One region of the Blautia sp. MCC269 genome, then DNA from elsewhere that is predicted to be linked to it. Evidence: riboswitches for the same ligand, from Rfam matches in the RefSeq annotation. Region 1 holds a riboswitch; the other holds the start of a gene.
What was found. A riboswitch is a leader RNA that binds a small molecule or an ion and turns the genes downstream of it on or off. The one in region 1 is predicted to bind FMN.

Region 2: it holds a riboswitch for FMN, as region 1 does, so the genes downstream of both, GPK88_RS18465 (ECF transporter S component) here and ribD (bifunctional diaminohydroxyphosphoribosylaminopyrimidine deaminase/5-amino-6-(5-phosphoribosylamino)uracil reductase RibD) in region 1, are expected to answer to the same signal.

What each region holds. Positions count from the first base shown of each region.
Region 1 covers NZ_WQQE01000026.1:54,442-58,647, reverse strand. The annotation lists gene GPK88_RS09830 (RNA-guided endonuclease InsQ/TnpB family protein) at 1-525, shown strand, start outside; gene GPK88_RS09825 (zinc ribbon domain-containing protein) at 658-1,425, shown strand; FMN riboswitch at 1,545-1,659, shown strand; gene ribD (bifunctional diaminohydroxyphosphoribosylaminopyrimidine deaminase/5-amino-6-(5-phosphoribosylamino)uracil reductase RibD) at 1,935-3,062, shown strand; gene ribE (riboflavin synthase) at 3,044-3,697, shown strand; gene GPK88_RS09810 (bifunctional 3,4-dihydroxy-2-butanone-4-phosphate synthase/GTP cyclohydrolase II) at 3,716-4,206, shown strand, end outside.
Region 2 covers NZ_WQQE01000105.1:126,988-131,193, forward strand. The annotation lists gene GPK88_RS18460 (MATE family efflux transporter) at 50-1,438, shown strand; gene GPK88_RS18465 (ECF transporter S component) at 1,581-2,216, opposite strand; FMN riboswitch at 2,346-2,463, opposite strand; gene GPK88_RS18470 (glycosyl hydrolase) at 2,511-4,206, opposite strand, start outside.

The DNA of each region.
Region 1 (4,206 bases):
CTTATTGTTATCTATGAGATTGAAGGACCAGAGCAGCTTTTACAGAATGGACATTATTTATCTATTGATCTTGGACTTCATAATCTGATGACCTGTTATGATTCCGGAAATGGCAGGACTTTTATCCTTGGAAGGAGATATCTTTCATTGGAAAGATATTTTCATAAAGAGATCGCCAGAGTGCAGTCTGTTTGGTATGCACAGCAATCGGAAAGAGGGATAAAATATCCAGGATCATCGAAACATATCCAGAGACTTTACAGAAAAAAGCAGAATGCAGTGAAGGATTATCTTCATAAAGTGACCAGATGGATTGCAGAATACTGCATAAAAGAAGATATCCGCTGTGTGGTTGTGGGAGATATCCGAAATATCCGTAAAGAGAAAGATATGGGTCATAAGGTCAACCAGAAGTTTCACGGACTGCCATATAACAAGCTGTATATCATGCTGGGATATAAGCTGAAACTGTATGGTATCCAATTGATAAAAAAAGTAAGAAAGCAAAAATACATAAAAAGATAGATGGTCAGCTTTAAGATTGTGCTGATGATTATTGCGATAAGTGTGTTTGGTGTTGGATTATTCGTTGGCAACAGCAGGTTGCTTTTCAAAACATGGATTTATCTATATGATGTGGTTATGGAGGTGACGACTATGGAAACAAAAAATATTATTTTGAAACTTCGTACTGAAAGAGGAATGTCACAAGACGAGCTGGCAGATAAAATCATGGTAACAAGGCAGGCAGTATCACGTTGGGAAAATGGAGATACCGTTCCGAATACTGATACACTTAAGCTCTTATCGAAAGAATTTGATGTCTCGATCAATACGCTTCTGGGAGAACCGAGAAAGCTGATCTGTCAGTGCTGCGGGATGCCAATTGATGATGATTCCATACTGGGACGTGATAAGGATGGCGCATTAAATGAGGAGTATTGTAAATGGTGCTATGCAGATGGAACATACACATATAATGATATGGATGAATTGATTGATGTTTGTGTAAAGAATATGGTAAATGAAAGCTTTACCGAAGAACAGGCACGCACTTATCTGAAAGAAATGCTTCCAAAGTTAGATTACTGGAAAAGGTATGATGAACTTAGTGACAATGGGCAGTTTGAAGAGTTTAAAAAGCAATTGATAAATGAAATAAATGATTTACATATAGATGGACTTCCAAGGGTAGACAGACTGAATGCACTTGTAGGTAAATATGTAAATCTGGAATATGCACTGCCAAATGGACAAAAAGTGAAATTTCTGGATGACCAGAAAACTTATCTGGGAAATCAAATGGAGTCTGAATTCGGAGGGGACAGATACTTCGGTATTCTGGCAAATATGGATTTTATTATGATATGTACATATGAGAAAGACGGTGAAAATCCTGAATTGGTTATATACAAAAAAAGATGAGTATAGTATGCGGATTAGTGATTAGTTTCGTTACCGTTCACTGATAATATTCCGCATGGAATGAGTAAAATAAAAATTCCGCTTTACAAATAACAGATAAAGTATTAAAATAAACAAAAAGATATCTTCAGGGCAGGGTGAGATTCCCTACCGGCGGTAGAGCCCGCGAGCCGAAAGGCATGATCCGGTGAGATTCCGGGGCCGACAGTATAGTCTGGATGGAAGAAGATGATAGTACAGTTGATTTTTGTATGAATGAATGTAGTATCAGAGCTCTGAGATGGTGATCCATTTCAGAGCTTTTTATGTAGGAAATAATCAGACATTCATTTATTGATCATATGTAACAGATCAATTCCACCCTGCAGATATTTCTGCAGGCTTTTTTTGTATCTGGTATATCGTTTTCGAAATAACTATACCATTCACTTGTCGGTGAATCCGATTGCACAGGGTTAAAAGTCTCGGTGTACCAGACAAAGAACAGGAATAAGAAAGAAGGAATAGAAATGACGGATCAGGAATATATGCTTCGGGCGATCCAGCTGGCCAAAAAAGGAGAAGGCTGGACGAATCCCAATCCGATGGTAGGGGCAGTGATCGTAAAAGACGGAAGGATCATTGGGGAAGGCTATCATAAAAAGTATGGAGAACTTCATGCGGAACGTAATGCAATTGCTTCCCTCACAGAATCAGCAGAAGGTGCGGTGATTTATGTTACGCTGGAGCCTTGCTGTCATCATGGAAAAACACCTCCATGTACGGAAGCGATCATTGAACAGAAGATCAGAAAAGTGGTGATCGGTTCCCGGGATCCGAATCCGAAAGTGGCAGGAAAAGGTGTACAGATGTTAAGGGAAGCCGGTGTAACAGTAGTTGAAGATTTTATGAGAGAAGAATGTGATCAGCTGAATCCGGTGTTTTTCCATTATATTACTACGAAGACTCCTTATGTGGTGATGAAGTATGCCATGACACTGGATGGGAAGATCGCAACGAAGACAGGAGCATCAAAATGGATCACCGGAGAAGCGGCAAGAAAAGAAGTACAGCATATGCGGCATCAGTACATGGGAATTATGGCAGGCATTGGAACTGTGCTTGCAGATGATCCGATGTTAAACGTCCGGGTAGAAGGATGGAAAAGTCCTGTCAGGATTGTGTGCGACAGTAAGCTCAGGATCCCGCCGGACAGTCAGATCGTAAAAAGTGCGGAAAAGTACCGGACGATCGTGGCTTATGCAGATCAGAAAAATACAGAAGAAAAAATAAAAATATTACATACCATGGGAGTTGAGACCATTTACTGTCCGGATGAAAAGAATCAGATAGACCTTAAGAAGCTGATGACAGATCTTGGAAGCAAAGGCATTGATAGTATTCTCCTGGAAGGAGGCGGTACGTTAAATGACAGTGCCCTGCGAGCCGGAATTGTAAAGGAAGTACAGGCTTTTGTGGCACCAAAGCTGTTTGGCGGTGTGGCCGGGAAGACACCGGTAGAAGGTATCGGAGTTGAATTCCCGTCTGAAGCAGTGGAACTGAAATATACAGATATCTGCCAGATTGGTGAGGACATCCGGATAAGATGTCAGGTGTGTGAGAAAAAACAGGAGGAATCATGTTTACAGGAATCGTAGAAGAGAAAGGAAAAGTCCGTTATATACAGCTGACAGGAGAATCAGGGATCCTGGCAGTGAAAGCCCGGAAGGTCCTGGAAGGAACAAGGATCGGTGACAGTATTGCGGTGAATGGTGTGTGTCTGACAGTTACGTCGATCCAGCCGGACGGATTTACCGCCGATGTGATGGCAGAGACTATCAGAAGAAGCAGTCTTGGAAGCTGCAAGGCCGGAAGCCAGGTAAACCTGGAACGTGCAATGGCTGCAGACGGCAGGTTCGGAGGACACATAGTAAGCGGCCATATTGATGGGACTGGCGTGATACGTTCCATGCTCCGGGAAGAAAATGCCATCTGGGTATCGATTGAGACATCGCCACAGATTTTGCATCTGATCGTGGAAAAAGGATCCGTTTGTATTGATGGGATCAGCCTGACGGTTGCAAGGATTGATGAAGCTGGTTTTCAGGTGTCGGTCATTCCACATACAGGAGAAGAAACCACCCTTTTGGAAAAGGTGCCGGGGGATCTGGTTAATCTGGAAAATGATGTGATCGGAAAATATGTAGAAAAACTGCTTGGCATCAGAAAAAATGAAGAAGAGAAAAAAGAATCCGGAATTACGATGGAGTTTCTTGAAGAATTCGGGTTTTAAAACAGGAGGATATACAGTATGTCACAAAATTATCAGTACAACACAATTGAAGAGGCACTCAGGGATCTTAAGAAAGGAAAAATAGTTCTGGTCACAGATGATCCGGACAGAGAAAATGAGGGAGATCTGATATGTGCGGCAGAGTTTGCAACCCGGGAAAATATTAATTTCATGGCGACCTATGCAAAGGGTCTTATCTGTACACCGATGAGTGCGGAACTTGCGGCGAGATTGAACTTTCCTCCGATGGTTGCTGAGAACACGGACAATCACAGTACAGCATTTACCGTGGCAGTGGATCACGTAGATACAACCACCGGTATCTCTGCGGCAGAACGCTCCTATACCATTATGAAGTGTGTGGATGATCAGTCAAAACCGGAGGATTTCAGAAGACCGGGACATGTATTTCCGCTTATTTCCAGAAAAGGCGGGGTTCTGGTACGGAATGGCCATACGGAGGCAACAACAGATCTTATGAGACTTGCCGGATTGAAGGAATGCGGCGT
Region 2 (4,206 bases), on a different contig from region 1:
TTATCACATTACCAAACAGCTACTGCAGACAAGAAAGAAGGAAAAAACATTGAAAAACCAGACCACCTCTGCCCAGGCCGAAAACCCTCTGGGAACCGCCCCTGTAGGCAGCCTGATCGCCAAGTTCGCCATCCCCGCCATCATCAGCATGCTGGTCAGCGCACTCTACAACATCGTTGACCAGATCTTCATCGGTCAGGGCGTAGGAATGCTGGGAAATGCAGCCACAAACATCGCATTTCCTGTAACCATCATCTCCACCGCAGCCGCACTGCTCCTCGGAATCGGCAGCGCCTCCAATTACAACCTGGAAATGGGCGCAGGAAACGAAAAAAAAGCCAGCTCCATTGCAGGAACCGGACTCTCTTCCCTGGTGATCTCAGGCGGAATCTTAGCGGTCATTGTCCTCCTGTTCCTGAAACCACTGCTCCATTTTTTCGGCGGAACCGCAGACGTTATGCCCTATGCCATTGATTACATGGGAATTACCGCCGTCGGCCTGCCCTTTTATGTTTTAAGCACCGGCGGCAATCATCTGGTCCGCGCAGACCGGAGTCCCACATATTCCATGACCTGTATCCTGGCCGGCGCAATCATCAACACCATCCTAGACCCACTTTTTATCTTCGGGTTCGGCTGGGGCATCAAAGGCGCGGCCTGGGCAACGGTGATCGGTCAGGTTGTGTCCGGACTCTTAATTATTTTTTACTTTGCCAGACTTCGGAACATGTATCTGGACCGCTCCATGCTGATCCCGAAGGCCCACAACCTGTCCGCTATTTTTTCTCTGGGAATGGCATCCTGTATCAACCAGATTGCCATCGCCGCAGTGCAGATCGTCATGAACAACACCCTTCGCCATTACGGCGCACTCTCCGCTTACGGAAGTGATATCCCTATCGCCTGTGCAGGAATCATTTCCAAAGTCAACCAGGTATTTATGGCCATCTGCATCGGAATCTCCCAGGGTTCCCAGCCCATCTGGGGATTTAACTACGGTGCCGAAAAATACAGCCGTGTACGTCAGACATACCGTTATTCCGTAACCTTATGTACTGTGATTGCAACCGTATTTTTTATCTGTTTCCAGTTCTTCCCTCACCAGATCGTAAGCATCTTCGGAAACGGAAGCGACCTGTACTTTCAGTTTGCGGAAAAATATCTCCGAATCTTCATGCTGATGACTTTTGCCAACGGAATCCAGCCTATGTCTGCCGGATTTTTTACCTCCATGGGAAAAGCAAGACTCGGTGTGATCATGTCCCTCACAAGGCAGGTATTCTTCCTGTTGCCACTGATCGTCATCTTCCCCTTCCTCTTTGGAATCGATGGTGTCATGTATGCAGGACCGATTGCAGATACCTCCGCATTCGTACTGGCTGTTGTTTTTGCCAGACGTGAACTTGGAATTATGAAAGCTGCAGAACAGACCGTCTGATGTTCTGCAGCCCAATAAATACAGACATATAAAGCAGACACCACAACCTGCATACATCTGTAATATATAAAAAATGCCATGTAACCTTACTGCTTATTATATTCACAGTAAAATTACATGGCATTTTTATTTTCTCTTACGATCAGTCACCCTTCAGTACAACACGGATCTTCTTATAAATTACAAATACGATCAAAGATGTCAGTGCATATTTAAAGATATTAAACGGTACGATGATCAGCAGTGCAAAGGTAAGCAGCCCGTTTACGGAGCTGTGTACTGCACTTCCCATCTGGATAAAAGTCTCGATCGGCATTCCAAAAGCCTTACCGTAAGCCGGAAGCAGCACAAAGGCATTGACAAAGCATGCAAGGATCGCTGTCAGAACTGTTCCCGCTGCCATACCTGCAACTGCATGTACTCTGCTCTTTTTATGACGGAAACGATAGATCAGGCCGGCCGGTACCACATAGGCACATCCAAACAGGAAGTTGGCAACATCGCCAACACCGGCAGTCATGGTTCCCTTAGTCACGAGATGTACGAGAATCTTCACAAGCTCGATCAGGATACCTGCTACAGGTCCCATAGCGAAGGTTCCTACCATAACCGGTACCTCGGAAAAATCAAGCTGATAAAAAGACGGTGCAAGAAACGGGATCGGAAACTCAAGATTCATCAATACTCCTGCCACAGCACCAAGCATAGCTACCTGCGCGATAGTTCTTGTTCTGCTTCTTTCCACGGCATTTCCTCTCTGTAATATCTGTTCACTCATAACTCTCTCTCCTTCTTCAGAAATATTCAAAGAAAATTTCTACAAGAAATCTTTATGCGAAAAAATTCCTTCACATAAAAAGCCCCGGGAGCTTCTTCCCGGGGCGCTGAGCACGTTCTTCAAATACTGCGCGTTCTTCTCTCATCCAGACTTTACTGTCGGTTCCGGAATTTCACCAGATCAGCCGCCAAAGCGGGTCGCGGACTATACCGCCGGTAGGGAATCACACCCTGCCCCGAAGAAATTTTCTTTTTATTGATTTATTATAACGCGCTCTTTTTATAATTACAAGCCTTAATTTTTCTCTGCAAGAACCGGCGCTTTCAGAAGGCCTGACGGTTTTATCTGATACTCATAGGACCAGAGGTCGCCGGTTGTCCTCCATGCATTTGGTCCATACCAGTCTTCTTTCTGATCACAGTTGTGTAAGGTTCCAAATGTATTCACCCGGTTTCCAAATACAGTCAGCTCCAGGAGATGCTCTCCTGCCGGCAGTTCACCAAGAGATAACTCATAAGGAGAAAATGCAATATACCCCGCTTCTTTTCCATCCACAGAAGCCTTCATAACCGGTGCGCGGAACAGATTTGCCCGTACATTTACTTCTCCGCCTTTGCTGATAAATGGAATTTTATATGTCACATTTCCACCATAGAACGGATAACCCTGAACGGTAAGGTCACTGAAGGCTGCCTTGTGGCTCACTGCATCCAGCACCTGGTCTCTTCCCACAGCTTTCACGGAAAACTCTCCCAGCAGGAACATTGCTTCGATATTCACTTTGGAATTATAAGGAATCTCAACAACCAGTTCATGCTCTCCGGATTCCATCTTTGGAAGCGGCACTTTGCGGATACAGTGGTCTGTATACCATCCCTCTGCACGGTTTTCCACTGCTTTCTCATCCAGGAAGATTCTGGTTTTCTCGTCATTTTCCATAGCAAGGAAGATTCCTTCCAACAGAACCTCTGTATGGATATGGAATCGCAGGGACAAAGTATGTTCAAAGCCTTCCACTCTGTCATTGGTCCACGGCTGTGCAAAAGCCTCCATGCGGAGCGGATATCCCAGCTTCTCACGGAACTGATTGTCAATACGGAGAATCTCTTCCTCCGGCTGCCACTCCCCACCGTCAAACGCATATTCAGCCAGATCCAGGATACTTACATTCGGCTCACTGCGGACAATCTCCACCTGATCGGAAATATCCAGCTGGCAGCTGCATTTCTTCTCCTCACTGGCAGAACCACTCTTATTATTCTCAGCATTATCTGTTTCAGAAAGCAATTCTTCCGATACCATGGATGCTGTGCCAGCCGGCTCCAGCCAGAGAAGAAGACTGTCATGATCAAACATGCTTCGTTCCAGAACAGTGTCCCCTTTATGGTACTCTGCTTTTACCGGATAAATTTCACCTGTCATAGCATCATATACCGTCATCTTCCAGGATCCGCGGATACGGATGCGGAGTTTTTCTTCTCTTGGAAGATCCTGATTTTTCTTACGCTCCTGCAGTTCATTGATCACGATACAGGCATCGGAGATCTTCTCTGTGCGGTTTACATGACACAGGAACAGCCAGCGGTTTTCTCCCTCTTCTCTCATCTGGTAGATCAGGTTTGTGGCGGGTTTACCGTCATCCTCAAATACCTCGATATCTCTTGCCTCTTTCACAGCTTCCAGCAGACGGTACTTACTGAATGCCACAGTCTCACACTTCTCTGCCAGCTTCGCACCTCTGTCTGACGGATAGGCATCTGCATATTTCGGAAGCTGTCCTGCAAAGATCACCCGGCCGCCTCTTTCCTTAAATTTCTCAAGGATCTCCAAAGTAGAGCTTCGAAGTGTCAGGCAGTTCGGTACCAGAACTGTATCATATTTCATTACTCCCACCTTCAGAAGTTTTTCCTCTTCCTGTCCCTGATTCAGATCCGGAAGCAGAGATTCTGAAATAAAATCAAAATCAACAGTGCCATAAAGCAGCCATTCG